DNA from 3 places in the Pseudomonas sp. Arb-4-2C genome. Region 3 is predicted to be linked to each of the others. Evidence: predicted binding sites of a transcription regulator. Region 3 holds the regulator's gene; each other region holds the start of a gene.
The links. The regulator FliA, encoded in region 3, starts transcription of late flagellar genes. The targets are predictions, from matches to a motif close to CTAAAGTTTNNNNNNNNNNNGCCGNTAA.

Region 1 (7,268 bases), 470 kb from region 3:
AGTGTAGGAGCTGCCGAAGGCTGCGAACTTTTGATCTGGATTTTTTCGAAGCAAGAGCAGTTCTGTTCTGCGTTTTACCTGCGGATTGGGGGATATCCGTTTCTGCGGGTGCTGCCGCTGGCGGCTTCGCTCTTACCGCGAGTCTCTTTTTCAAACGAAAAAAAGGAACCAAAAGGCTTTGCCTCCGGCGTACGGCACTTCGCTTAGGCTCAGCGTTCCCTCGCTGTGGTGTCCATCCGAAGGGGCTTGAGATCAACAGCCACGTCGAGAGCCAAAGGCATAGCAGATCAAAAGATCACAGCCTTCGGCAGTTCATGCATGGGATTGGGTGTATTCAGTTAGAGATTGGTTGGCGGGTAGGCCGTCTTCGCGAGCAAGCCCGCTCCCACAGTGGGGATGTGGGTGTTCAGTTGGAGATTGGTCGGCTCGTAGGCCGTCTTCGCGAGCAAGCCCGCTCCCACAGTGGGGATGTGGGTGTTCAGTTGGAGATTGGTCGGCTGGTAGGCCGCCTTCGCGAGCAAGCCCGCTCCCACAGTGGGAATGGGCGGGGTCAGTTGGAGATTGGTCGGCTCGTAGGCCGCCTTCGCGAGCAAGCCCGCTCCCACAATGGGAATGTGGGTGTTCAGTTGGAGATTGGTCGGCTCGTAGGCCGCCTTCGCGAGCAAGCCCGCTCCCACAATGGGAATGTGGGTGTTCAGTTGGAGATTGGTCGGCTCGTAGGCCGCCATCGCGAGCGGGCTCCTACAGTTTAAAGAGCGTGCCCGGCATGCGGCGAAGCCGCCCCACTCAAATGGCCGAGTGTCAGCTCGCCGAAAGCTCTTGATCTTGCCGTACCGGCCCCTTCGGCAGGCTGAGTGGAGGGGTTTATCCGGGGGTGGGAGCGCAGCGACCGTTTGGCGCAGCCAAACACATCGAGAGGAGGTGCAGCGAAGCAAACCGGAGGCGATGCCCCCGGATGAATCCCGCAATGAAGGAACCCGAGCCACGGCGAGGGCCGAACGCCGGGGCAAGCCTTTTTGGTTACTTTTGAGGCGTTTGTCAAAAGTGACCCGCCGTAAGGGCGGAACCCTGCTCAGCCCCCAACCCAAAAAACGGATATGCACCCAAAACTCAATCAGAACGACGAACACCGCTCCGGTACATAAAAACCAACGCCAACCCCAGACAAACCATCGCCAACACCCGAGAAGACGAAAGCTCGATCGCCGGATTCCCCAACCAGCCAAAATTATCGATCAACATCCCCATCCCCAACTGCCCGACAATCACCGCAACAGTCGCCACCGCCGTCCCCACCACCGGCACCGCACCGACCATCACCATCATGTAAACCACCCCGAACAAAGCACCGCAGACCTGCCACTTCGGCACATCGAGCAAACTCACCGCATGCGCCGGCTCGAAAAACACAATCAACAACCCGGTCGTCACCGCGCCGACAAAAAACGTCAGCAGACTGCTGCGCAACACCCCGACGGTCTCACCCAGGCGTCCATTGATCGCCGCCTGCACACTCAACACCGCACCGGCCAACACCACCACCGCCAACAAAATAACCAGACTCATCTTCAACCCCGCGCAATCAAAACCAGTGCCACCACAATCAGGCCCAGCGCCAGCCAGCGCTCGGCATTGACCTTCTTGCGCGTCGCGCCGAACCAGCCGAAATGGTCGATCAGCACACTCTTGCCCACCTGCCCCGAGAGAATCGCGATCATCGTCATCGCAATTCCGATATGTGGCGTCGCCAGGGTCAGCACCACCACATACATCGGTCCGAGAAAGCCGCCGATCAATTGCCAGCGCGGCAGATCGGTCAGCGCCGTGCCCTTCTGCGGCCCCGCGAACAGCAACAGCAGAAACAGGATCGCCGAGCCCACGCCGAAGATGCTCAAGGTCGCCCACAGATGCCCGACCTGAACCCCCAACGGCCCGAGCAGACCCGCCTCCACCGACAAGCCCATACCGGCCAGAATCACCAGCGGCAGCAACAACAGGCGCAACCCCGGCTTGCGCACCGGCGTCGCCACACTCACCTCATCCAACGTCTGCATAACCAAAACCTGTGCAAATAAACGATGGCGCGGATTATCGGCTGGCGACGCTGTGCGATAAATGGGAGCATCCGGACAACACTTTTGCGCAACCCGCACAGCAGGACGACTCATGCACGGGCTCAATGAACTGGGATTCAAGACACTCAGGCTGTTTGTGGCGGTGCTCGACCATGGCAGCTTTTCCGAAGTCGCCCGCCGCGAGGGTGTTGCGCCCTCTTCGATTTCGCGGCAAATCCAGTTGATGGAGCAGGCGCTGAACCAGCAATTGCTCTACCGCCACACCCGCGCCGTGACGCCAACGGAAGCCGGGCGCATGCTCGGCCACCACGCGCGGCTGGTGCTGGTGCAATTGGAGGAAGCCGAACAGGCGTTGCAGGAACAGCAAAGCGACCCCACCGGACTGGTGCGGATCAACGCGCCGGTGGTGTTCGGCCAACGGCATCTGACACCGTGGCTCGGGCAGTTATGTGCGCGCTATCCGAAGCTGCAACTGGACATCCAGCAGACCGACCATTACGTCGACCCGCTGCAGGAAGGCGCCGACCTGCTGTTCCGCATCGGCCCGCTGCACGATTCGAGCATGCAGGCACGGATTCTCGCACCGCACCGCTTTCAGGTCGCGGCCAGCCCGGCGTATCTCAAGCAGCACGGCACACCACAACATCCCGACGAACTCGCGCAACACCAGTGCCTGGCCTACAAAGGTGCGACCGGCCAGCAGCGCTGGTTCTTCCGGCAGGATCAGGGCGATTGGACACCCTACTCGGTCAAAGGCCCGATCACCGGCAACCACGCCGACACCCTCACCCAAGCCGCCGAACAGGGTCTGGGGCTGGTGATGTTTCCGTCATGGCTGATTGGTGAAGCGGTACGCGAAGGCACGCTGGTGCCGGTGCTGGGGGAATATCAGGTGTCGAACAGCCTGGAGCCGCAGCAGATTGCCGTGCTGTGGCCGGGGAGCCGGCGGCTGTCGGTGAAGGTGCGCACGGTGATTGATTTTTTCATGGAATGCTTCGGCGAAATCCCCTACTGGGACAGACCCTGAGCCTTGCACAAAACCCAATGTGGGAGCGGGCGTGCTCGCGAAAGCGTCGTGTCCGTCAGCCATTCTGTATCTGACACAGCGCATTCGCGAGCACGCCCGCTCCCACAAAGTTTTTGCAGCAACCTTTAAATACGGAACTGGCCCACCAGTTTGCCCAATCGCTGGCCAAGTTCGGCCAAGCTGCGCGAGGTCTGCGCGCCCAACTGGGTCTCATCCGCCACGCTGTCCACCGCCACCGCAATCTGATGCACGCTGCGGTTGATTTCCTCGGCCACCGCCGTTTGTTCCTCGGCAGCACTGGCGATCTGCGCGTTCATCGAGTTGATGGTCGCGATCAGCTCCGCCATCGCATCCAGCGACGCCCCGGCCTGATTGGCCTGCGCCGAGGTGCCATCGCCCGCCTCGCTGGACCGGCGCATCGCCTCGACCGCCGACTGCGTGCCCGCTTGCAAGCGATCGATCATGCCCTGAATTTCCTGGGTGCTGATCTGCGTGCGGCTGGCCAGTGCCCGCACTTCGTCCGCCACCACCGCAAAGCCACGCCCGGCCTCCCCGGCACGCGCCGCTTCAATTGCAGCGTTCAGCGCCAGCAGGTTGGTCTGCTCGGCAATCGAGCGGATCACCCCGAGCACGCCGACAATCGACGACACGTCCTGCTGCAGGCTGTCGAGTGACACGCCGCTGCTGCGAATGTCATCCACCAGCGCATGAATCTGTTTGATGCTGCCGGCCACCACGCGCTTGGCGCTCTGACCTTCTTCATCGGTCTGCTGTGCGGCGACGGCGGCATTCTGCGCGCTCTTGGCCACTTCCTGAGCGGCGGCAGACATCTCGTTGATCGCCGTGGCGACTTGATCGGTCTCGTGGCGCTGACGCTCCATCGCCTGATCAGAGCGCTGGGCCTGATCCGAGACCTGGGTCACCAGGCCAGTCAGTTGCGTGGTCATCTCGGTGATCTGCCGCACCAGGCCGTGGATCTTGTCGACGAAACGGTTGAACGAGCCAGCCAGTTCGCCGAGTTCGTCCTGGCTGGTGATGTTCAGCCGGCGCGTCAGGTCGCCCTCGCCCGCCGCGATGTCGTCGAGGTTGGCTTTCATCAGAGTCAGCGGCCGCAAAATGGCATTGGCCAGCAGCATCCCCGCTGCGGCGATCACCAACAGTACCAGCACCGCCACGCCGACGATGCTGAGGATCACGCCTTCCATCCGCTCCTGCACCTGGCCTTCGACCACCGCCACCTGCGCTTCAATGCCGTCGAGGTTGACCGACGTACCCACCGCCATGTCCCACTTCGCCAGGTACTCGGTGTAGCCGAGTTTCGGCACCAGCACGTTGGCGTTACCCGGCAACGGCGAGCTGTATTGCAGATAGTGGGTGCCGTCCTTCGCCACGCTCACCAGGCCGCGATTGACGTAAACGCCATTGGGGTCGCGGTTGTCCTTGAAGCTTTTGCCCACGCCTTCAGGGTCGTTGGCCTTGAACAGGCGCACGGTCTCGGAGTCGTAGCCGAAGAAGTAGCCGTCCTTGCCGTAGCGGATCCCCGACAGCAGCTTGATCGCCTGCGCCCGCGCCTCGTTGTCACCGGGGGCGGCTGCGTCATACAACGGCTTGATCGTGGTCATGGCCACGGCGACGTAACTTTGCAGCGTGGCCTTGGCGTCGGCGAGCAAACGCTCGCGGGTCTGCTCGACCTCGGTGTGCGCCTGTTGCTTGAGGATGAACAGCGTGGTCAGGCTGATGACCAGCGCAAAGAGCAACACCGGCAGGACGGCAAGCGACAGGACTTTGGCCTTGAGACTCAAGCGCATGGGGGGAGCTCACTCTTTTGGTTTTATTGGCGTGGTTAAAGGCGTTAACGGCACGCGCAAACAAAAGTTGAGTCTGGAGATGCCTCGTATCCCTGTGGGAGCGGTCTTGCTCGCGAAGGCGGTGTATCAGAAACACAATTGTTGACTGACACGACGCTTTCGCGAGCAAGCCCGCTCCCACAGTCTGGGATTTGTGGTGGTCAGAGGACCATCGCGGCCACCCAGCCGAACGCCAGCAACGGCAGGTTGTAATGCAGGAAGGTCGGGACCACCGTGTCCCAGATATGGTGATGCTGGCCGTCGATGTTCAGACCGGAGGTCGGCCCGAGGGTCGAATCCGAAGCCGGCGAACCAGCGTCGCCCAAGGCCCCGGCAGTGCCGACGATGCAGACGATCGCCAGCGGGCTGAAGCCCAGTTGCACGCACAGCGGCACGAAAATCGCCGCAAGGATCGGCACGGTGGAGAACGACGAACCGATGCCCATGGTCACCAGCAGCCCGACCAGCAACATCAACAGTGCGCCGACGCCCTTGCTGTGATTGATCCACGAAGCCGACGATTCGACCAGGGTCTGCACCTGCCCGGTGGCCTTCATCACTTCGGCGAACCCGGACGCGGCGATCATGATGAAGCCGATCATCGCCATCATCTTCATGCCTTCGGTGAACAGGTCATCGGTCTCGCGCCACTTGACGATGCCCGACACCGAGAAGATCAGAAAACCGACCAGCGCCCCGATAATCATCGAGTCCAGCAGCAGTTGCACAATGAACGCCGCTGCAATCGCCACACCGGCGATCATCAGGCTTAGCGGGTTGTACTGCACCGCTACCTGCTCGACTTGCTCGATTTTCGCCAGGTCGTAGACGCGCTTCTTGCGGTAACTGATGAATGCCATGGCCAGGCCGAACACCATGCCCAGCGCCGGAATGCCCATGGCGTGGGTGACGTTGATGCCACTGATGTCGACGCCACTGCGCGCGACGTTGGCCAGCAGGATTTCATTGAGGAAGATGTTGCCGAAACCCACCGGCAGGAACATGTACGGGGTGATCAGGCCGAAGGTCATGACGCAGGCGATCAGACGACGATCGAGTTGCAGCTTGGTCAGCACATATAAAAGCGGCGGCACCAGCAGTGGAATGAACGCAATGTGGATCGGCAGGATGTTCTGCGAGGCAATCGCCACCACCCAGAGCAGGCCGATCAGCAGCCATTTGACGCTGCCGCCACCGGTCGCGTGTTGCCGGTCAACCATCGCCAGGGCCTTGTCGGCCAGCGCATGGGCCAGACCGGACTTGGCAATCGCCACCGCGAAAGCGCCGAGCAGCGCGTAGGACAACGCCACGGTCGCCCCCCCGCCCAGGCCGCTGTTGAACGCCTTGAGCGTGGCGTCGATGCCCAGACCACCGGTCAGGCCACCGACCAGCGCACCGACGATCAGGGCGATCACCACGTGCACACGGGACAGGCTGAGGATCAGCATGATGCCGACCGCAGCAATCACTGCATTCATTTCACTACCTCAAAAAACACTGCGATGAAATTATCACCGCCAGACAGGATGAGTCCGCCCACGGAGCACCGGCGGATTTGCAAAGAGGGTCTTATTAGAAGGGCGCGCACTGTGCCGCAGAGTGACCGCAGTGTCAAAGCGAGCGAATGTAACAACCGATGAAGAACCCTGTAGGCGGAATTCGGCGACTGCGGCAATCGGTCATATTGCACTTGAACAATAAAGAAAGCTGAAACGCGGCCGTTACAGTGCAAAGTCTCAGATATTTATCGAATAAGGACGTCTCCATGTCGCTCAGACAACTTTCCATTCAATGGAAAATCACCCTGCTCGCCGGCCTCTGCCTGGCGGGCATCGTGACCCTGCTGGTGGGTCTTTCGCTGTACCGCATGGAGCACAGCTCCGAGCTGGTGAAGGCGTCGAGCATGGAGATGCTGACCGAATCGGCCCAGGCGCGCATTGAATCGCAAGGCGAAGTGCAGGCTGCCGGCATTCGCCAGCAGTTCATGGACGCCTATCAATACGGCCATGGCTTCTCGCGCCAGGTGCTGTTCCTGCGTGAACAGGCAGAAAAGCGCTTCCTCGATGCCTTCGATCTGCGCGAAGACATGACCCGTCAGGTCAAATCCGCCCTGCAGGCCAACCCGGAACTGCTCGGCCTGTCGCTGGTGTTCGAAGCCAACGCACTGGACGGCAAGGATGAACTGTTCGCCGGTCAGGCCGAACTGGGCAGCAACGACAAGGGCCGTTTCGCCTTGTACTGGTCGCAGCCGACTCCCGGCAAAGTCACCTCGATGGCCCTGCCGGAAAGCGACATGGCCGACACCAGCACCGGCCCCAG
Region 2 (7,268 bases), 1.6 Mb from region 3:
AGCCGAACTGCCAGGTCGCCAGAATCACCAGTCCGAAGACAATCCGGTACCAGGCGAACGCTGCGTAGCTGTGGCTGGCAATGAACTTGAGCAGACCGCGCACGGCGATCATCGCGAAGATGAACGCGGTGATGAAACCGATGGCGAACACCGGGAAGTCTGCCGGCACGAACAGATGACGATATTTGTAACCGGAATACACCGCCGCACCGACCATGGTCGGCATGGCCAGGAAGAACGAGAACTCGGTCGCAGTCTTGCGCGACAGGCCGAACAGCAGACCACCGATGATCGTCGAGCCGGAGCGCGAGGTGCCAGGAATCATCGCCAGGCACTGGGCGAACCCGACTTTCAGCGCGTCCTTCCAGGTGATCTCGTCCACGGTTTCGGCATGTACCTCATGCTGCCGGCGTTCGGCCCACAACATGATCACCCCGCCGATTACCAGCGCGGTCGCAACGGTGATCGGGTTGAACAGGTATTGGTGGATCAGATCGGCAAATATCACCCCCAACACCACTGCCGGCAGAAAGGCGATCAGCAGATTGGCAGTGAAGCGCCGCGCACTCGGCTGGGTCGGCAAGCCCATCACCACGTCGAGAATCTTGCGACGAAATTCCCAGACCACCGCCAGGATCGCGCCGAGCTGGATGATGATGTTGAACGCCATGGCCCGTTCGCCGCCGAAGTCGAGCAGGTCGGCAACAATGATCTGGTGTCCGGTACTGGAAATGGGCAAAAACTCCGTCAGCCCCTCTACAACTCCAAGAATCAGTGCCTGCAAGGCGGTCCAAAGATCCATCAATCCCCCAAAGAGCGATGCACGCCGGCATGCCCCGATAATATTTTTCTAACGTTCACTGCGTTCAGCGTAGCTGTTTGTTGCTGTACCGATTCCGCGCGCACAGGATCCACACGAAACGGTCAAAATTCCGTGAAATATCAACTTGGATTCAGGTTTTCATGCGCGGGGCCGAAATCCTAACAGACAAGCCTTAATAGTGCTGCGGCGTTATACGACTTGGGTCGCGTATGCCCGACCACCGAAACGTGGTTGGATGCTGGCGTTGATTTATTACAAGAAAAAAAAATCGGAGTGACAGCGTTATGAACAGCTTGCGCAGTGTGTCGATCAGCCGACGCTTGTGGCTCATCTTGGTTGTGGCCGTGGTCATGCTGTTGACCTTGGGTGTGTTGATGCTCAAGCAGATCCACGATGACCTGTACCACGCCAAGGCGCAGAAAACCCAGCATGTGGTGCAGACCGCCAGCGGCCTGCTGACCTACTACCACGACCTGGAAACCACCGGCACCCTCACCCGCGACGCCGCGCAGAAGCAGGCGCTGACCGCCATCCGTGGCCTGCGCTACGACCAGAGCGACTACTTCTGGATCAACGACCTCACGCCCGTGATGGTCATGCACCCGACCAATCCCAAGCTTGAGGGCCAGAACCTCTCGGCGATCCGCGATCCGGACGGTTTCGCGGTGTTCAACGAAATGGTTGCGATCGCCAAAAGCCAGGGCGCAGGCATGGTCGATTACCGTTGGCCCAAGCCCGGCGCCAGCGAGCCGGTGGCGAAGACCTCCTACGTCAAACTGTTCGAACCGTGGGGCTGGGTGCTCGGGTCCGGCGTCTATATCGATGATGTGCAGAGCGAGTTTCGCGGCCAGGTGATCAAGGCGACGGTGATCGGTCTGGCGATTGCCGTGATCATGGCCCTGCTGGTGATTTTGATTGCCCGCAGTATCGTGCGCCCGCTGCAGGAAACCGTGAACGCCATGGCCAACATCGCCAGCGGCGAAAGCGACCTGACCCGCAGCCTCGACACTCACGGCCAGGACGAAGTCACGCAACTGGCCCATCACTTCAATGCCTTTACCGCCAAATTGCGCCGGGTCATCGGTGACTTGCAGGTCTCGGCCAGCGCACTGGGCCAGTCGTCCAGCGAACTGGGCAACGATGCCACCCAGGCCCAGCAACGCAGCCAGCAGCAATCGCAGCAGATGGAGCTGGTGGCGACCGCGATCAATGAAGTGACCTACGGCGTGCAGGATGTAGCGAAGAATGCCGAGCACGCCGCCGCTGAAATGCGCGATGCCGAAGCTCAGGCGCAACAGGGCCAGATCAACATCGACGGCAGCCTGCAACAGATCGACAAGTTGTCCGGAACCATTGATCAGGCGGTCGAAGTGATTCGCACGCTGGCGGCGGAAAGCACGCAGATCGGCAGTGTGCTGGAAGTGATTCGTTCGATTGCCGAGCAAACCAACCTGCTGGCGCTCAACGCAGCCATCGAAGCGGCGCGCGCCGGTGAACAGGGTCGGGGTTTTGCGGTGGTGGCCGACGAGGTTCGCCTGTTGGCACAGCGCACGCAAAAGTCGACGGCGGAAATCCAGGCCATGATCGAACGCCTGCAGAATCACTCCGAAGCGGCGGTCAAGGTCATCGGCGACAGCAGCAAGGCTTCGCAACTGACCATCGAACAGGCCGGCCTCGCGGGCGCCAGCCTGAATGCCATCGGCCAGGCGCTGCGCAATCTCAACGGCCTGAACGCCTCGATTGCCAGCGCCACGCTGCAACAGGCGCATGTGGTCGAGGACATCAACCAGAACGTCACCCAGGCGGCCGGCCTGTCCCACAGCACAGCGCTGGCGGCGGAGCAGTCGAGTGCAGCGAGCGTCAAGCTTGGGCAGTTGAGTGAGCAGTTGAACCAGTTGTTGCGCCAGTTCCGCGTCTAAGCCGTAACCTGTGGGAGCGAGCCTGCTCGCGAAGGCGTCGTGTCAGTCAGTGAATCAGGTGACTGATACACCGCTTTCGCGAGCAGGCTCGCGCCTTCATGGTTAATCGGTTCCGTCAAAATCGGTAACAGGCTCGTTCCCACAGGTTTTTGGGTACAATCCGCTCCCTCCTCAACTCCCTCCAAGGAAGCCACATGTCCGGGCTTGAACTGTTTGCCGCCGCCCTCGGCGTGATCGCCGTCTGGCTGACGGTCAAACAGAATCCGTGGTGCTGGCCGATCGGCCTGGTCATGGTGTTGCTGTACAGCTGGATCTTCTATGACGTGAAGCTGTATTCGGACATGTTGCTGCAAGTGATCTACGCCGCACTGCAAGTTTACGGCTGGTGGCAATGGACCCGTGCCGGAACAATGCACGACGGGCGCGACGTCACGCGTCTGGACCGGCGCTCGATCCTGCTCGGCCTGAGCGCGGGCGCCCTCGGCAGTCTGCTGCTCGGCGCGGCCATGGCGCACTGGACCGACGCCGCACAGCCGTGGCTCGATGCCGCACTGACGGCGTTCAGCCTCGTCGCGCAATTGTGGATGGCGCAGAAGCGCCTGCAATGCTGGGCGCTGTGGTTCGTGCTGGACGTGATTTTCGTCGGTCTGTTTCTTTATAAGGGGCTTTACCTCACCGCCGCGCTGTATGCCCTGTTCACCCTGATTGCGCTGCAAGGCTGGCGTGAATGGCGCGCCGATCCGGCGTTGCAGCCATGAAGGTCGTGGTCCTGACCGGCCCGGAGTCCACGGGCAAGAGCTGGCTGGCGGCCGGCCTTCAGGCACACTTTGGTGGTTTGCGGGTGGATGAATACGTGCGCTGGTTCATCGAACAGAATCCGCGCGATACCTGCCTCAACGACATCCCCGACATCGCCCGAGGGCAGTTGCAGTGGGAAGATCAGGCCCGGGCGCAGCGCCCCGAACTACTGATTCTCGACACCCACCTGCTGAGCAATATCCTCTGGAGCCAGACCCTGTTTGGCGCCTGCCCGGCATGGCTGGAACCCGAACTGCTGGCGCGGCATTACGACCTGCACCTGGTGTTGTCGCCGGAGCAGATCGACTGGACCGACGATGGCCAGCGTTGCCAACCGCAACTCAGCGAGCGCATGGCGTTCTTTCAAGCCACCCGCGACTGGCTTGAACAGCATGGGCAAACGCTGCAGATCATTCAGGGCAACTGGGATGAGCGCCGCGCGCAGGCTTTCGAGGCGGTCGCTGATTTATTGGCTGATTGACCCGGCGAACAGCCCCTTTCGGGGCACAAGTGTCCATTCCTGAAACACCCACTCCAGCGCAAAGCAGCCATTTCAATGGCCTTCATCGTTTTGTCAGAATATCTGTTACGCGGGTGAAACAGTCCCCGGCAAACCCTTGTTCCAGAGCTTTGCGCCGCCATTGACCGGGTGGCTGTCGGCGTGACTGTTTCAGCGCTGAAACAGCTTGTGTATCAGCGCCACACGGCTCATCGCCAACCCGTTGAAAATCAACAACAACTCAAAACCGGCACAGCTTTCGCTCTCTCCTTCCCAACGCTGACAAGAGCCAGCCCACTGAAGAAGGAATTGCCGCCGTGGGGAACTTCAATAAAGGCCTGACCTGCCTTCTGCTGATCGGATCAGCAGCCAGCACATTCATCAGTTTCAACGTTCAGGCCGAAGGCAATGGCGTGATCGTTCTCAACCGCGACGTCCAGCCCATTCCCATCGGACGCAGCGGCGGCAAAGACCCCTACCCGACCACGGTCAATGCCAATCCTTCCGATCGAATCAATCAAGCGATGAACAGCACCGAACTCAATGACGGTGACTTCGCCAGTGTAGCCAGCGGGTCCTCGATCCGCAGCAACATCATCACACCGAACTCGGACATGCCCGGCATGAACGTTCTGACCAACCCTAACGGCCTGCCAGGCATGAGTGCCGGTCACGGTGGCGGGGGTGGCGGCACGATCTCCAACACGATCAATCGCTCGTTGAGCACCGGTCTGGCACCGCTGACCCGCATGGCTGGAGGCCAATGAGATGAATCGTTCCCTTCTGCTGCTTGCCCTCTTCGGCTGCGCCAGTGTGATGGCCGATCCCAGTTCAGTGAACAACGCAGACATTCAGGACACCGGTGTGCAGTACCGCGGCAACTTCAACGTCAACCAGGCAGCCGGCGACCAGATGCAACAGACCAATACCAAGGCAATCGCTATCGGCACCAACGCCAGCGCCTCAACCATCGTCAGGCAAAAGCTCGATACACCTGCCAATCCGTCGATGAACGCCAGCGCCACCATTGGCGGTAACTCTTTCAGTAATGGCAACGGGATCCTGGGCGTGAACCAGGGCGCCGGGGCCAACAACCAGATGGCCAACGTGACGCGCGTCAGCATCAGTGCTGCCCCGCAAAGCGTTGACGACAGCGCCCTGTCGCAACAGAACGTGGCGCTTTTACCGAGCTCAGGAGCAACTGGCACCTCACCCGGCAGTCGCCAGGTCACGACAAGTGATCAGGCCTTCACCGGCAGCCGAGGGGTGATTCAGGTGAACCAGAGTGCCGGGGTGGGGAACCGTATGGCTAACACCCTGAGCATCCGGGTCGCTGACTGACCCAAACAAGAAGCAGTGCAATTAGAAAGTACCAACACTTAACCAACTAATAAGCACGACGGAGAAACACCATGAAAACTACAATGGCTCTCAAACCACTGGTTTTCGCTCTTGCAGCAGTAATGGCAATGGCGGCTCAAGCAGGCGGCAACGATCATGGTAACAATGGTGGTCACGGTCACAACCCTCCTCCACCAAAAGGTCCAACCCTGGAAGAGCTGCTGCAAATCGGCGCAGGTGCCGGCGCCGCAGTGCTCGACGTGCAAAACAACGGCGGTAACACCGTCCTGAACCAGGGCACCCAGAACAACGCCGGCATCAGTGGCTCGCTCAACGGCGCCAACGGCAACATCGGTGCAAACAACGTGGCCGGCGACGGCAACCAACAAGACAACGCCGCTGCTCTGGCAACCGCTGACGAAAGCTTCATCTTCGGCTCTGCGGTGTCTGCTTCCAGCGCTACTCAGGTGAACAGCAACAACACCGTTGGCAACTACTCCAGCACTAACAACGCCGCCATGAACAATGTCGGCAACAGTGGCTCGGGCAACATCGGCGTGAACAACGCTGCCGGCAACTTCAACCAACAGAAAAACAACCTGGCAATCGCCGTGTCCGGTGGTCGTGTAGCGCAAGCTGCAGCAGCGGCCAACCAAAGCACTACCGGTCTGCAAGTCGGCAACAACGGCACTCAGACCTTCAAGAAAGACACCCTCACTGGCACTGTCGCCGCCGTCGGCGTATTCGGCGCAGTTGGCACAGCCACCATCAAAGATGACGATCACGGTCACGGCGGTGGCGGTTATGGCAACGACGACAAAGGTCATGGCGGCAATGGTGGTGGCAAAGATCAAAAAGCTACCTTCGAAGCTGTGGGTGCCTTCGGTCTGGCTGGTGTAACCACTCAACAAGTGCTGACTCCAGACGGCTGGAAAAACCCTGTCACCAACACTGCCAGCATGACCAACGTAGGCAACAACTGGTCGGGTAACGGTGGCTTCAACAACGCCTCCGGTGTTGGCAACCAACAAAGCAACTCGCTGTCCATCGCTGCAGGTTGCAAAGCCTGCATGTAATCGCGATCGAAACGAAAGCCCCGGAAACGGGGCTTTTCCTCAGTCCGCAAAGGCGTATCGATCATGCGTAAGACTGCCTTTATCGCCCTGCTTTGCCTGTCCGGCCTGACCCAGGCTGCCCAGATGCCCGTCGCTGCCCTGCCCGGCGGCGTACTCGTCTACAAGAACGTGCAAAGCATCCGTGAACGCAAGTTTGCCGACATCGTCGAACAGAAAACCGATTTCAGCTGCGGCGCTGCCGCACTGGCCACGGTACTGCGCCAGGCCTATTGGCTCGACGTCGATGAGGAGCACATCATCAAAGGCATGCTGGTCAACGCTGACCAGGACCTTGTTCGCACTCAAGGTTTTTCCATGCTGGACATGAAGCGCTACATAGAAAGCATCGGCATGCGCGCCAGGGGTTACAAGATACCGCCGGAGAAGCTCGACGCAGTCACGATCCCGGTGGTGGTACTGATGGAAATTCGCGGCTACAAGCATTTCGTGGTGCTGCAGCGTTCGGACAAGGATTGGGTTTACATCGGAGACCCGGTTCTAGGCCACAAACGCTACTCCCATGATGACTTTGTCAAAGGCTGGAACGGCATTGTCTTCGCCATCGTCGGCCCCGGATACGACAAAACCAATGCACTACGCAGTCCTCCGGCACCGCTGACCGCCAAGAACAAGCTCGATACTTTCAACCCTGTCAAAGATGCTGAATTGATGGACTTCGGTTTCATACAGAGCGACTTCTTTTAATCGCCGATTATAAAGAATGGGACTGGATGTCCCGGGAGCAGCAGATGAAAACCTCATACTGGCTGGCC
Region 3 (7,268 bases):
CCTTGCCGTGCAACTGGTCGAGCAGCGCTTCGAATTCGTCGTCGGTGATGTCGGAGCTGTCGCCCGCAGCCGGTGCCGCAGGAGCAGCCGCCGTCGGTGCAACGGCGTCCGCCGCGAACTGGCCTTTGCCGTGCAACTGATCGAGCAACGACTCGAATTCAGCGTCAGTGATTTCATCGCTGGCTGCCTCATTGGCAGTTTGCGCAGGTGCAGCAGCGGCCGGGGCTTCGGCTTCAGCCTTGACGGCGTTCAGCGAATCCAGCAGCTGTTCAAATTCGTTATCGGTGATGTCGCCCGAATCGCTCGAATCGCCTTCGACGACCAGCTCTTCGATCATCTCGGCCACCGGCGAAGCCGGAGCTTCGTCGGCCGATTGCGGCTCGGCCAGACGTGCCAGCGCGGCCAGCAGTTCCGGGGTGGCCGCCGTGATCGGTGCACGTTCACGGACTTCGCTGAACATGCTGTTCACCGCGTCCAGTGCTTCGAGGACAACGTCCATCAGTTCTGCATCAACGCGACGCTCACCCTTGCGCAGGATGTCGAACACGTTTTCGGCGATGTGACAGCACTCCACCAGCTCGTTGAGCTGAAGGAAGCCGGCGCCCCCTTTTACAGTGTGGAAACCGCGAAAAATTGCGTTGAGCAGATCTGCGTCATCCGGACGGCTTTCCAGCTCGACCAGTTGTTCGGACAGTTGCTCAAGAATCTCGCCGGCCTCAACCAGGAAATCCTGAAGGATCTCTTCATCGGCGCCGAAGCTCATTAATGGGGTGCTCCTACAGGTCTAAAAACCCAAAAAACCTAAAATTCCAAAACTCTAGAATCCAAGGCTGGATAACAAATCGTCCACATCGTCCTGACCGGACACAACGTCTTCTCGTTTATCGGCATGAATCTGCGGACCTTCACCCTGCGAGAGATGTTTTTGTGGATCTTTTTCTGCAAGCATCGCGGCGCGGTCGTGTTCGATGCCCGCAAAGCGGTCCACCTGACTGGCCATGAGGACGAGTTTGAGCAAATTGCTTTCGACTTCGGTGACCAGTTGGGTCACGCGCTTGATCACCTGACCGGTAAGGTCCTGGTAATCCTGAGCCAGCAGGATGTCGTTAAGGTTGCTCGACACCGCACGGTTGCCCGTGCTGCTGCGCGACAGAAAACCGTCGACCCGGCGCGCCAGCTCGCGGAACTCTTCGGCCCCGACCTCACGGCGCATGAAACGGCCCCAGTCGGTGCTCAGGGCCTGGGCTTCCTCAGCCAGACCATTGACGACCGGGGTGGCGCTTTCCACCAGATCCATGGTGCGGTTGGCCGCGGCTTCGGTCAGCTTGACCACATAGCCCAGGCGTTCGGTGGCGTCGGTGATTTGCGACACTTCCTCGGCCTGCGGCATGTGCGGATCGATCTGGAAGTTGACGATCGCACTGTGCAGTTCGCGTGTGAGCTTGCCCACTTCCTGATACAGGCCGCGGTCACGGGTCTGATTGAGCTCATGGATCAGTTGCACAGCGTCGCCGAACCTGCCTTTTTCAAGGCTCTCGACCAGTTCGACCGCGTGTTTTTTCAGGGTCGATTCGAAATCGCCCTGTGAAGATTCGTTATGCTCCATAGCTCCCCCGCGCGTTCATCAGCCGATGCGTTCGAAAATCTTCTCGATTTTTTCTTTCAGCGCCTGAGCCGTGAAAGGTTTGACCACGTAGCCGTTCACACCGGCCTGAGCGGCCTCGATGATCTGCTCGCGCTTGGCTTCTGCAGTCACCATCAGCACGGGCAGGTGCTTGAGTTTTTCATCGGCACGCACGTGGCGCAGCAGGTCGATACCGGTCATGCCCGGCATGTTCCAGTCCGTTACCAGAAAGTCGATGCTTCCGCTGTTGAGCACCGGAATGGCAGTCGTGCCATCGTCGGCCTCGACGGTGTTGGTGAACCCCAGATCACGCAGCAGGTTCTTGATGATCCGCCGCATCGTTGAGAAGTCATCAACGATGAGGATTTTCATGTTCTTGTCCAATTCGACCTCCAAGCAGTCTTAAACGCGCCCAGCACCTGGACGCGCCATTTCAATCAATCCGGCAAAGCACTCGATGACTGTCTGGAGCACAACAGAGCAAGACCGGTGCCGTTCATCACCGCACCAGCCTCGTTCGCAGTGTCCCCACACTGCCTTCAGCGCGCTCGCCACTCCCCCAAACGCCCCCGCAAGCGGGCCGCGCACTGGCTGTGTAACTGGCTGACCCGCGATTCACTGACGCCAAGGACTTCACCGATCTCCTTGAGGTTCAGCTCTTCGTCGTAGTACAGCGCCAACACCAGTCGCTCACGCTCCGGCAAATTGGCAATCGCGTCCGCCAGCGCGGCCTGGAAGCGTTCATCTTCCAGATCGCGTGACGGCTCAAGATGAGAACTGGCGCCATCCTCGTGCAGCCCTTCGTGTTCGCCGTCCTGCAACAGGTCGTCGAAACTGAACAGCCGGCTGCCCAGCGTGTCATTCAAAATCCCGTAGTAATCGTCGAGACTCAATTGGAGTTCGGCCGCAACCTCGTGATCTTTAGCATCACGGCCGGTTTTAGCTTCAATTGCCCGAATTGCGTCACTGACCATACGGGTGTTGCGGTGAACCGAGCGTGGCGCCCAATCACCTTTGCGCACTTCATCGAGCATCGCACCGCGGATTCGAATGCCCGCGTACGTTTCGAAACTGGCGCCCTTGCTGGCGTCATATTTGGTCGAGACTTCGAGCAGGCCGATCATCCCGGCCTGAATCAGATCTTCGACCTGCACACTCGCCGGCAAGCGCGCCAGCAGGTGATAGGCAATGCGCTTGACCAGTGGCGCGTAACGCTCGATCAACTCGTACTGCGCGTCACGTGCCGACTTCTTGTAGTAATTCATACCGCTGGCGGTCATAACACAGGCCCTGCCGTTTGCTGCACGAGGCGCTCGACGAAAAACTCAAGGTGACCGCGCGGGTTGGCAGGCAGCGGCCAGGTATCGACCTTCTGCGCGATCGCCTTGAACGCCAGCGCGCACTTGGAACGCGGAAAGGCTTCATAGACCGCTCGCTGCTTCTGCACTGCCTTGCGCACGCTTTCGTCGTACGGCACCGCGCCGACGTATTGTAAGGCGACATCGAGGAAGCGATCCGTGACCTTGGTCAACTTGGCGAACAGGTTGCGCCCTTCCTGCGGGCTCTGCGCCATGTTGGCGAGGACGCGGAAGCGGTTCATGCCGTAGTCGCGATTGAGCAGTTTGATCAACGCGTAGGCATCGGTGATCGAAGTCGGCTCGTCGCAGACCACCAGCAACACTTCCTGGGCTGCGCGGACAAAGCTGACTACCGAGTCACCAATGCCTGCAGCGGTGTCGATCACCAGCACATCGAGGTTGTCGCCGATGTCGCTGAAGGCCTGAATCAGACCGGCATGTTGCGCCGGACTCAGGTGAACCATGCTCTGGGTGCCGGAGGCGGCCGGCACGATGCGGATCCCGCCGGGACCTTGCAACAGCACGTCGCGCAGCTCGCAGCGACCTTCGATCACGTCGGCCAGGGTACGTTTGGGGGTCAGTCCCAGCAGAACGTCGACGTTCGCCAGCCCCAGGTCGGCGTCCAGCAGCATGACCCGACGGCCAAGCTCTGCCAACGCCAGAGACAAGTTCACTGACACGTTAGTCTTGCCGACGCCACCTTTGCCGCCGGTCACCGCGATCACCTGTACGGGATGCATGCTGCCCATGTTATTTCTTTACCTTGTCTTGCATAGACGGAGGCCACATTACTGGCTGCGCGTTCTCAACCGGAACAATGCATGGCAGACCATCGATGTAGGTACAAAAACGGTTCATTACCTCAGCCAACCTGCTTGGTCGGGCTGTGGTAGATATCAGCGAACATGTCAGCCATGGCTTCTTCGCTGGGTTCTTCCTGCATTTGCACGCTGACGGCGCGGCTGACCAGTTGATGGCGGCGCGGCAGATGCAGATCATCCGGAATCCGTGGGCCATCGGTCAGGTACGCGACCGGCAGTTCATGACTGATTGCCAGGCTCAACACTTCGCCCAGGCTTGCTGTCTCATCCAGTTTAGTCAGGATGCACCCGGCAAGCCCGCAACGCTTGTAACTGTGATAAGCGGCGGTTAGAACCTGTTTCTGGCTGGTGGTTGCCAGGACCAGATAATTTTTTGAACGGATGCCACGACCGGCCAGGCTTTCGAGCTGCATGCGCAGGGCCGGATCGCTGGCCTGCAGGCCGGCAGTATCGATCAGCACCACGCGCTTGCGCAGCAGTGGATCCAGCGCCTGAACCAGCGACTGGCCCGGATCAACGTGCGTCACCGGCACGTTGAGAATCCGGCCCAGGGTCTTGAGTTGTTCCTGAGCGCCGATGCGGAAGCTGTCCATGCTGACCAGCGCCACATTCTGCGCGCCGTACTTGAGCACGTAGCGCGCGGCGAGCTTGGCCAGGGTGGTGGTCTTGCCCATGCCGGCCGGGCCGACCATGGCAATCACTCCACCCTCTTCCAGCGGCTCGACTTCCGGTACGGCAATCATCCGCGCCAGATGTGCGAGCAGCATGCGCCAGGCCTGACGAGGCTCTTCGATGTCGGTGATCATTGCCAGCAGGTCGCGCGACAACGGGCCGGACAGACCGATACGTTGCAGACGGCGATACAGGTTGGCTTGCGCCGGACGGCTGCCTTGCAGTTGATTCCAGGCCAGGGTGCCGAGCTGCACTTCCATCAGCTCGCGCAGGCTGTTCAATTCAAAACGCATCGAATCCAGTGCACGCGGGTCAATCCCGCCGGAGGACTGCGCAGGCGCCGGGGCCGGGCGCGCCGGGGCGGCGTAAGTCGGTTCGCTCAACGGCTCGGCAGCGGTCAGCGGCAGACCGGCCGTCAACGGCAGACCGGCGAACAACTGGCGATTGGTGTTGCCGTCGGCTTCGCCACGCAGGCTCAGCTCGGCCTGGGCGGTAACGATGCGCGACTGGGTCTTGCGCAGCTCGTCCTCAAGTTCCATGTTCGGAACCCGTGGCGCCAGCGCCGACAATTTGTAATCCAGCGCCGCCGTTAGCTCGACGCCGCCGGCAATGCGGCGGTTGCCAATGATGGCGGCATCAGCGCCCAGCTCATCACGAACCAGCTTCATGGCCTGACGCATATCGGCGGCGAAAAAACGCTTAACTTGCATAAACCACTACCTCAGCCGTTGGGCCCTACTGTCGCAACGATGGTCACTTGCTTGTTGTCCGGAATTTCCTGGTAGGCCAGCACGTGCAGCCCCGGGACGGCGAGGCGGCCGAAACGCGAGAGCATCGCGCGTATCGGGCCTGCTACCAACAGGATCACCGGTTGACCTTGCATTTCCTGGCGCTGCGCCGCTTCGATGAGCGAACGCTGCAGCTTCTCGGCCATGCTTGGCTCCAGCAGAACGCCCTCTTCCGAGCCTTGTCCTGCCTTCTGCAGACTATTGAGCAATATTTGTTCCAACCTTGGTTCCAGGGTGATCACAGGCAGCTCGGAGTCAGTGCCTACAATGCTTTGGACGATGGCGCGGGATACGCCGACGCGGACTGCGGCCACCAAGGCGGCGGTATCTTGACTCTTGGCGGCGTTGTTGGCGATGGCCTCGGCGATGCTGCGGATGTCGCGCACCGGCACGTGTTCGGCCAGCAGCGCCTGCAGCACTTTGAGCAACTGCGACAGTGAAACCACGCCCGGCACCAACTCTTCAGCCAGTTTCGGCGAGCTTTTGGCCAGCAATTGCATGAGTTGCTGCACTTCTTCGTGGCCGATCAGTTCACTGGAGTGCTTGTACAGAATCTGGTTCAAGTGGGTCGCGACCACGGTACTGGCATCGACCACGGTGTAACCGAGCGATTGCGCCTGGGCGCGCTGACTGACTTCGATCCACACCGCCTCCAGGCCAAAAGCCGGATCTTTGGCGGTAATGCCGTTGAGCGTGCCGTAGACCTGCCCCGGGTTGATCGCCAGTTCGCGGTCCGGGTAGATCTCGGCTTCGGCCAGGATCACCCCCATCAGGGTCAGGCGATAAGCGCTCGGCGCCAGATCGAGGTTGTCGCGGATGTGCACGGTCGGCATCAGGAAGCCCAGATCCTGCGAGAGCTTCTTGCGCACGCCCTTGATCCGCGCCAGCAACTGCCCGCCCTGATTGCGATCCACCAGCGGGATCAGGCGATAGCCGACTTCCAGGCCGATCATGTCGATCGGGGTCACGTCATCCCAGCCCAGCTCCTTGGTTTCCATGGCGCGGGCCGGCGACGGCAGCAGTTCCTGCTGACGCTGAACCTCTTGCAGCGCCTGAACCTTGGCCACGTTCTGTTTTTTCCAGAACAGGTACGCGCCACCGGCAGCCAGCGCCGCCATGCTCAGGAACGAAAAATGCGGCATGCCCGGCACCAGGCCCATGACCGCCATCAGACCTGCCGCCACCGCCAAGGCTTTTGGCGAAGCGAACATCTGCCGATTGATCTGTTTGCCCATGTCTTCCGAACCGGAAGCACGGGTCACCATGATCGCCGCCGCTGTCGATAACAACAGTGATGGCAATTGCGCCACCAAACCGTCACCGATGGTCAGCAAGGCGTAAACCTTGCCGGCGTCGGCGAACGACATGTTGTGCTGGAAGATACCGACGGCCATGCCGCCGATGAGGTTGATGAACAGAATCAGCAGACCGGCGATGGCGTCACCACGGACGAACTTGCTGGCACCGTCCATCGAACCGTAGAACTCGGCCTCTTGGGCAACTTCCTGACGGCGCAGCTTCGCCTGGTTCTGGTCGATCAGGCCGGCGTTGAGGTCGGCGTCGATGGCCATTTGTTTGCCAGGCATCGCATCGAGGGTGAAGCGCGCGCTCACCTCGGAAATCCGCCCGGCACCCTTGGTCACCACGACGAAGTTGATGATCATCAGGATCGCGAAGACCACGATACCGACCACGTAGTTACCGCCGATCACCACCTCACCGAAGGCCTGGATCACCTTACCGGCAGCGGCGTGGCCGTCCTGACCGTGGAGCATCACCACCCGCGTCGACGCCACGTTCAACGCCAGCCGCAGCAGCGTCGCCACCAGCAGGATCGTCGGGAACACCGCGAAATCCAGCGGCCGCAGCGCATACACGCAGACCAGCAGGACGACAATCGACAGGGCGATGTTGAAGGTGAAGAACACGTCGAGCAGGAACGGCGGCACCGGCAGCATCATCATCGCCAGCATGACCAGCAGCAACAACGGCACGCCCAGATTGC

Region 1: a site for FliA is predicted at 4,955-4,982, ahead of AC0J41_RS08120 (methyl-accepting chemotaxis protein). Genes of this name have one in related genera too.
Region 2: a site for FliA is predicted at 953-980, ahead of AC0J41_RS13155 (methyl-accepting chemotaxis protein). Genes of this name have one in related genera too.

What each region holds. Positions count from the first base shown of each region.
Region 1 covers NZ_CM146899.1:1,798,056-1,805,323, reverse strand. The annotation lists gene AC0J41_RS08140 (hypothetical protein) at 339-728, opposite strand; gene AC0J41_RS08135 (DMT family transporter) at 1,111-1,566, opposite strand; gene AC0J41_RS08130 (DMT family transporter) at 1,569-2,054, opposite strand; gene AC0J41_RS08125 (LysR family transcriptional regulator) at 2,167-3,102, shown strand; gene AC0J41_RS08120 (methyl-accepting chemotaxis protein) at 3,228-4,910, opposite strand; gene AC0J41_RS08115 (Na+/H+ antiporter family protein) at 5,111-6,427, opposite strand; partial or broken gene AC0J41_RS08110 (cache domain-containing protein) at 6,715-7,268, shown strand, end outside.
Region 2 covers NZ_CM146899.1:2,954,747-2,962,014, forward strand. The annotation lists gene AC0J41_RS13150 (undecaprenyl-diphosphate phosphatase) at 1-802, opposite strand, end outside; gene AC0J41_RS13155 (methyl-accepting chemotaxis protein) at 1,108-2,742, shown strand; gene pnuC (nicotinamide riboside transporter PnuC) at 2,937-3,500, shown strand; gene AC0J41_RS13165 (AAA family ATPase) at 3,497-4,021, shown strand; gene AC0J41_RS13170 (hypothetical protein) at 4,357-4,806, shown strand; gene AC0J41_RS13175 (hypothetical protein) at 4,808-5,380, shown strand; gene AC0J41_RS13180 (heme utilization protein) at 5,452-6,456, shown strand; gene AC0J41_RS13185 (C39 family peptidase) at 6,520-7,200, shown strand; gene AC0J41_RS13190 (hypothetical protein) at 7,245-7,268, shown strand, end outside.
Region 3 covers NZ_CM146899.1:1,330,153-1,337,420, reverse strand. The annotation lists gene AC0J41_RS06070 (chemotaxis protein CheA) at 1-763, opposite strand, end outside; gene AC0J41_RS06065 (protein phosphatase CheZ) at 818-1,606, opposite strand; gene AC0J41_RS06060 (chemotaxis response regulator CheY) at 1,625-1,996, opposite strand; gene fliA (RNA polymerase sigma factor FliA) at 2,164-2,904, opposite strand; gene fleN (flagellar synthesis regulator FleN) at 2,901-3,731, opposite strand; gene flhF (flagellar biosynthesis protein FlhF) at 3,845-5,185, opposite strand; gene flhA (flagellar biosynthesis protein FlhA) at 5,197-7,268, opposite strand, start outside.